DNA from 2 places in the Frateuria sp. GZRR33 genome. Region 1 is predicted to be linked to the other one. Evidence: riboswitches for the same ligand, from Rfam matches in the RefSeq annotation. Region 1 holds a riboswitch; the other holds the start of a gene.
What was found. Region 1 has a riboswitch for cobalamin ahead of btuB (TonB-dependent vitamin B12 receptor). Riboswitches for the same ligand answer to the same signal wherever they lie in the genome.

Region 1 (3,480 bases):
GTCAGGGTGCCGCCGTAGCGTTCCTTCCCCCGCTTGCGCGGGAGGGTGCCCGAAGGGCGGATGGAGGAGGGCCTGCGGAAGGCTCAGCCGCCAGGCGTGTACCGCAGTGTCAGGTACCAGCTCCGCCCCGGCTGGTTGAAGTAGTAGACCGTCTCATACTGGCGGTCGAATACGTTCGACAGGCGTGCCTCGACCTGCCAGTCGTCTGCGAACGCGTAGCTCGCGCGCAGGTCGGTGGTCGCGTAGCCGCCCAACCGGTGCAGGTTGGCCAGGTCGTCGTAGCGGGCACCGGCGACGAGCACGGTGGCGCCGAGACCGAAGGCGCCGAAGCGGCGGTCGAGTTCCACCCGCGCGGTGCGCTCCGGGCGGCGCGGCAACAGGTGGCCGTCGTTGGCGCCGCCGTCGCGGTTCTGCGGGCGTTGCAGCGTCAGGTAGCCCTCCACCCGCCAGCCCGCCAGCCCGGTGCCGGCCTGGGCCTCCAGCCCGCGGATGCGCGCGCGGCTGATGTTGCGCGGGAAGTAGTTGGCGTCCAGCGAGATCAGCTGGTCGATGGCGGTCTGGTAGGCATTCAATGCCCAGTGCCAGCCGGCCTGCTGCTGCGCCAGGCCAAGCTCGGCGCTGCGCGAGGTTTCCGGCTGCAGGTCCGGGTTGCCGCTGCCGTAGGGGTAATAGAGGTCGTTGAAGGTCGGGGCGTGGAAGGCGCTGCCCCAGCTCGCCGACAGCCTGAGGCCGTGGTCGAAGGCATAGCCCCACGCCGCCGCACCGGTGGTATGCCCGCCGAACTGCTGGTTGTCGTCGTGACGCAGCGACAGCTGCAGTTCCTGGCGGCCGAAGCTGCCCTGGTACTGCGCGTAGCCGCCGGTGTCGCTGCGGCTGTCGTCGAGATAACCGGTGTCGCTGGAGAGGTGCTCGCGCTGCCAGTCGATGCCGAGGGTCAGCAACTGGTTGTCCGCCAGGGCCAGGTCGTTCTGCCAGGACGCCTGGTTGCGGCGCGAGTTGCCGTAGCGCACGAACACGCCGTCGTTGTCGGTGTGCTGCTCGTCCAGGCTCTGCCCGGCCGCCAGCGTGACCTTCCAGGCGGCCAGCGGCGCGAAGCCCAGCTGCGCGCCAGCGACCTGCTGGCGGTTGTGATGCTGGTTGCCGTAGGGCGCCCCGTCGAACTCCACGCGGCTGTCGCTGCGCAGCCAGGTCGCGGTCAGCTCGGTGCCGTTGTCCCAGCGGTAGCCCGCGTTGGCCAGCGCGTTGCGGTTGCGGTAGGCGTCGGTATCCGGCTCGTCGGTGAAGCAGCCGGCGAAAACGGTGCCCGCGCCGACCCGGCAGGCGTTGATGCCACGCGTGTACTGGCCGCCGATGCTCAGGTTGTACCAGGCGTGCGTGTCGCCGCCGGCCAGGCCGACCTGCCCATCGGCGTAGCCGCGGCTGCCGGTGCCCAGGCGCATCGATGGCGCCAGGCCGCCGTTGCGCGGCCCGTGCCGGGTGAAGATCTGGATCACGCCGCCGATCGCATCGGCGCCATAAAGGCTCGAGCGCGGACCGCGCACCACTTCGATCCGTTCGATCTGGTCCATAGGCAGCTGGTCGAACGCCGGGATACCCGCGCTCACCGTGCCCACCCGCACGCCGTCGATCAACAGCAGCGTGTGCGAGGAATTGGTGCCGCGCAGGAACAGCGAGCTTTGCTGGCCGAGTCCGCCGGCCTGGGCGAAGGTCACGCCGGGCAGGCCCTGGAGCAGGTCGATCAGCGAGACCGGCTGCAGCCGGTCGATGTCCTCGCGGGTGATCACGCTGACCGAGGACAGCGCGTCGTCGACGGTGATCGCGGTGCGCGTGGCAGTGACGATCACCGGCGACAGCGCGGCCGGGTCCGTGGCGTCGGCCGCCAGCGCGGCGAACGAGCTGCCGCACAAGGCGGCGGCAAGCAGGGTCTTCTTCATGGTGGGGGGTGTGTCCTTGGCCGCGCGCCCACGCACGGCCTCAAGCGTGGATGAGCTGATCGACCGGAGGCAGGGAACAGGAGCGACGGGCAGGCGCGGGGCCACGCACGAGGTCCGGCCCGCCCACCGCAGGTCCACCAGGCAAACGCTTCGGGCCGGTCTCCGGGCTCGCGGGCGCAGGCCAAAAGCCCTGCCGGGCGGCGCCTTCCCATGCTCATGGGCACAGTGGCGTGGGGCCGTCCGTTCGACTCGCTTACCGTTGCGGGGGCAGCGCCGGCCTTGTTGTGCATCGCACAACGCACCGGCTTCCCGTTTCATCCCGTGGCATGCCATGCATGCGGGACACCCGAAACGCAGACATCGTAACCGCGCCGCGACACCGGCGCCACGCCGGACATGTTCCTGGAACTGGGACGGTAATGCTAAAAAAAAGTTGACATATCGTTACGGCGGGAGCTACGTTTCCAGAGCAAGTCATCGTTTCGAGGTGATTGCGGGACAGGCGCAGCCTGCCGTTGCGGAGTGGCAGCAAAGCCAAGCCGCCAGGCGGCAAGAGCTTCGTCAGGGTCATCCAGCGTGTCATTGATTACACGTGAGCTTTTAAGTGGACTCGCTTTGAGTCGATCTGGGGAGATCAGTTAATGAATAAGCGTTACCTTCAGCACGGGGCTCACCCCCGCCGCAGCGCCCTCACGGTAGCCTTGGCTTTGGGCCTGGGCCTTACCGGCCTCGCCTATGGCCAGGCTACGACCGGCACCATCTTCGGCAGTGCGCCGGTTGCCGCCGGTGAGACGGTGGTGATCACCGGCCAGTCGGGCCTGACGCGCACCGTGACGGTGGATGAGTCCGGTCGCTACAGCGCGACTTCGCTTCCGGTCGGTGTCTATACGGTCACGCTGATGCGCGACGGTCAGACGGTGTCGACCCGCAACAACGTGACGGTCAAGGTCAGCACGGGTACGGACGTCTCGTTCGACGGCGCTCAGAACGCGCAGAACCTGGAAGGCCTAACGGTCACCGCCAACTCGCTGCCGTCGATCGACGTCACCGGCGTCGACTCCCGCACCGTGATCACGGCGCAGCAGCTTCGCCAGCTGCCGCTGGCACGCAGCGCCGAAGCGATCGCCCTGCTGGCGCCGACCGCGGTCCAGGGCTCGAGCTTCTTCACCGGCCCGACCGGCAACAGCCTGGTTTCCTTCGGCGGTTCCTCGGTCACCGAGAATGCCTACTACATCAACGGCATGAACGTCACCGATCCGCTCAACGGCCTCGGCGGCATTAACCTGCCGTACGGCTCGATTGATCAGGAAGAAGTCCTGACCGGCGGCTACGGCGCCGCTTACGGTCGTTCGGACGGCGGTGTGATCAACCAGATCGGCAAGCGCGGCACCAATGAGTGGCACTTCGGTGGCCAGCTCCTCTACACCCCGAGCAGCCTGCGTTCGGACCCGCGCAACATCTACATCCCGCGCAGCGGCTCGCTGTATCAGTACCGTAACGACAACAAGACTTCGGAAGTCGTCGAGAGCGCCTACGTTGGCGGTCC
Region 2 (3,480 bases), 140 kb from region 1:
CTGGCGCGCCTACGGCGGCTTTCAAACGGGCAAGGGTGGGTGTAACCGGGTGCCGCTACGGCTTCGAGGCCTTCAGCACGCTGATCTTGCCGTTGGCCTCCAGTCGCACCTCGGCCACGTCGCCCACCTCGCGCAGGCCTTTCTCCCGCAGCACCCGGCGGAAGGCTTCCTCGGACATGTCGTGCTTGCGCAACGAGCCCTCGATCACCCTGCCATCGCGCGCCAGCAGGCTGGCCTGGCCCTCGACCAGCCGGTCCAGGCCGGGCCAGCGCGCGCAGGTCCAGGCGACGCCCTTGTCCAGCAGGAAGATCGCCAGCACGCCGATGATCGCCGCCAGCGGCGTCTTGTCGTCGCCGATGATCGCCGTGCGCAAGGTGCCGCCGACCAGCATCAGCACCACGATGTCGAAGGTGGTCATCTCGCCGAACGAGCGCTTGCCCAGCAGCCGCAGCAGGATCAGCAGGCCCAGATAGACGCCCGCGCCGCGCAGCGCATACACCCACCAGGGGTCTGACAGGTGCATGGCGTCAGCCTGTCGAGCCGCCCATCACCGGCAGGATGGCGCCGCTGATATAGCTCGAGCAGCTCGGCGCGGCCAGGAACACGTACGCCGGCGAGAGCTCCTCCGGCTGCGCCGGCCGTCCCCACGGGTTCTGCTGGCCGAACTTGGCCACCTGCCTGGCCGACTTGTCGGCCGGATTGAGCGGCGTCCACACCGGCCCCGGCGCCACCGCGTTGACACGGATGCCGCGCGAGACCAGGTTGCTCGCCAGCGACATGGTGAAGGCGTGGATCGCGCCCTTGGTGGCCGAGTAGTCGAGCAGGTGCGCGTTACCGAACAGGCCGGTTTCCGAGCCGGTGTTGATGATCGCGCTGCCCTCGTGCAGGTGCGGCAGTGCCGCCCTGGCCATGTGGAAGTAGCCGTAGATGTTGGTGCGCATGGTGAGGTCGAAGTGCTCTTCGGTGATGTCCTCCAGCGCGTCGGCGTGTTCCTGGAACGCGGCGTTGTTCACCAGGACGTCCAGACGGCCGAATTCGTCCACGGTCCGCTGCACTGCCTGTTCGCAGAAGTCCGGATCCTTCACGTCGCCGCGGATCAGCAGGCAACGGCGGCCCTCCTTCTCCACGTAGCGCCTGGTTTCGCGCGCGTCCTCGTCCTCGGACAGGTACACCACCGCCACGTCCGCGCCCTCGCGCGCGAACAGCACCGCCACCGCGCGGCCGATGCCCGAATCGGCGCCGGTGATGATCGCGGCCATGTCCTGGAGCTTGCCGCTGCCGCGGTAGTCGGGCGCCTCGAACTGCGGGCGCGGCTTGAGCTTCGCTTCCTTGCCGGGCTTGCTCAGGTGCTGCTCGGGCAGCGGCGGACGCGGCTTGGGGCGCGGGCTCGTCTGGCCGGGTTGTTTCTTGGCCGTCTTCTTGCTCGCGGACTTGCTCGCCCTGGCCTTCTGCTTCTGCTTGTCCTCGGCGTCGATCTGCGATTGCACCTGCCGCTCTTTCGCCACCGCCTTGCCGGTGCCGTTGCCGCGCCTGGCGGTCTTCGTCGTTGCCATGATCCGCTCCCGTTGTGGCTGGGTATGGCTCGCGACGATAGGCAGCGCCTTGTGGCGGACAGGTGAGCGAGCGTTGCCGCGGGTGACCGGAGCCAGGACCGCCTCATCCGCCCCGTGGGGCACCTTCCCCCGCAGCCGCAAATGGGGGTCGGCGGCTGCGCAACCACGGGGCTTTTCCCGTTCTTGCCTGCAGGCGGATGGGGTGCGCGTTCGAGCGAAACCGCCAGGACACGAAATATTGGGTTGACCGGCGTCAGCCACCCCGATATGTTGTGCCCGTCGGTGCCCGTCCGGACGGATTGTCGGTCGGGCTTAAAAGGGAATCCGGTGCAAATCCGGAACTGCCCCGCAGCGGTAAGCGGAAACGAACGTCCTCACATGCACTGGGCCGCTGCGCCTGGGAAGCGAGGGCAAGTAGGACGGATCGAACGATCCGGTGTCCGCAAGTCCGAAGACCTGCCGGCACGCCGGGCCCCATGGGCCGGCGGTCGCGCTCCATGAGACGCGTCCGCCCGACCCTGTCGCGACCCGGCGCGGGTGACCGCTTCCGCGGGGAGGCGCGTCGCATGCGGGCGTTCTGGCGCCCGCGTGGGGCGTGCCGTCCATCGGAAGCGAGCCTCAGGCCCTGCGCGCGGGAGCAGGCGTTTGACGTTTTCGGAACCGTCGCGTCGGTGCGTTCTCCTCCGTATCGGCGCGGCGGCTTCCCTCCCGGAGCTTCCGCATGGACACCCTCGACACTCCTTCCCGTGAAGGCACGCCCGCGCATGCCGACGACAGCTTTGCCCTGACCCCTCCGCACAACCCCGCGCAGATGCGCGTGACCAAGCGCAACGGCGCCACCGAAAGCGTGGACGTCAACAAGATCGTGCGCGCGGTAACGCGCAACGCCGACGGCCTGCACGCGGTCGACCCGCTGCGGGTGGCGCTGAAGACCATCGGCGGCCTGTACGACGGCGCCAGCACGGCGGAGCTCGACCAGCTCTCGATCCGTACCGCCGCCGCGCTTACCGCGGAGGAGCCCGAATACGGCCAGCTCGCCGCGCGCCTGCTTGGCGCCTACATCGACAAGGAAGTGCGCGGGCAGGAGATCCAGAGCTTCTCGCAGTCGATCGCGCGCGGCGCGGGCTTAGGCCTGCTCAACGCACGGCTGCGCGATTTCGTCACCGCGCACGCGCGCAAGTTGAACGACGCGATCGATCCGCTAGCGACCCGCCGCTTCGAATACTTCGGCCTGCGCACGGTGTACGACCGCTACCTGCTGCGCCACCCGCAGACACGCAAGGTGATCGAGACGCCGCAGCATTTCTTCATGCGCATCGCCTGCGCGCTCGGCGGCAACGACGTGGGCGAGGCGCTGGAGCTCTACCGCCTGTTTTCCTCGCTCGACTACATCCCCAGCTCACCGACGCTGTTCAATGCGGGCACCGCGCACGAGCAGCTTTCTTCGTGCTTCCTGCTCGACTCGCCGGCCGATTCGCTGGAGGCGATCTACGACAAGTACGCGGACGTCGCCAAGCTGTCGAAGTTCGCCGGCGGCATCGGCCTGGCGTTCACCCGCGTGCGCTCGCGCGGCTCGCTGATCCGCGGCACCAACGGCCATTCCAACGGGCTGGTGCCGTGGCTGAAGACGCTCGATGCCTCGGTCGCCGCGGTCAACCAGGGCGGCAAGCGCAAGGGTGCGTGCTGCGTGTACGTCGAGCCCTGGCACGCCGACGTGGAGGAGTTCCTGGAGCTGCGCGACAACACCGGTGACGAGGCACGGCGCACGCACAACCTGAATCTCGCCAACTGGATCCCCGACGAGTTCATGCGCCGGGTCGAGGCCGACGACGACTGGTCGCTGTTCGATCCGAAGGCGGTGCCGCAACTGGTCGACCTTTGGGGCGTGGCCTTCGAGCGCGCCTACCGCGACGCGGAAGCGGCGGGC

Region 2: another riboswitch for cobalamin. It lies ahead of ACFWZU_RS07705 (ribonucleoside-diphosphate reductase subunit alpha); the one in region 1 lies ahead of btuB (TonB-dependent vitamin B12 receptor).

The regions. Positions count from the first base shown of each region.
Region 1 is NZ_JBHZGK010000005.1:189,330-192,809, reverse strand. Features, by position in the region: gene btuB (TonB-dependent vitamin B12 receptor) at 84-1,934, opposite strand; cobalamin riboswitch at 2,071-2,299, opposite strand; gene ACFWZU_RS08315 (TonB-dependent receptor) at 2,576-3,480, shown strand, end outside.
Region 2 is NZ_JBHZGK010000005.1:46,778-50,257, forward strand. Features, by position in the region: gene ACFWZU_RS07695 (DUF421 domain-containing protein) at 56-523, opposite strand; gene ACFWZU_RS07700 (SDR family oxidoreductase) at 528-1,553, opposite strand; cobalamin riboswitch at 1,817-2,031, shown strand; gene ACFWZU_RS07705 (ribonucleoside-diphosphate reductase subunit alpha) at 2,275-3,480, shown strand, end outside.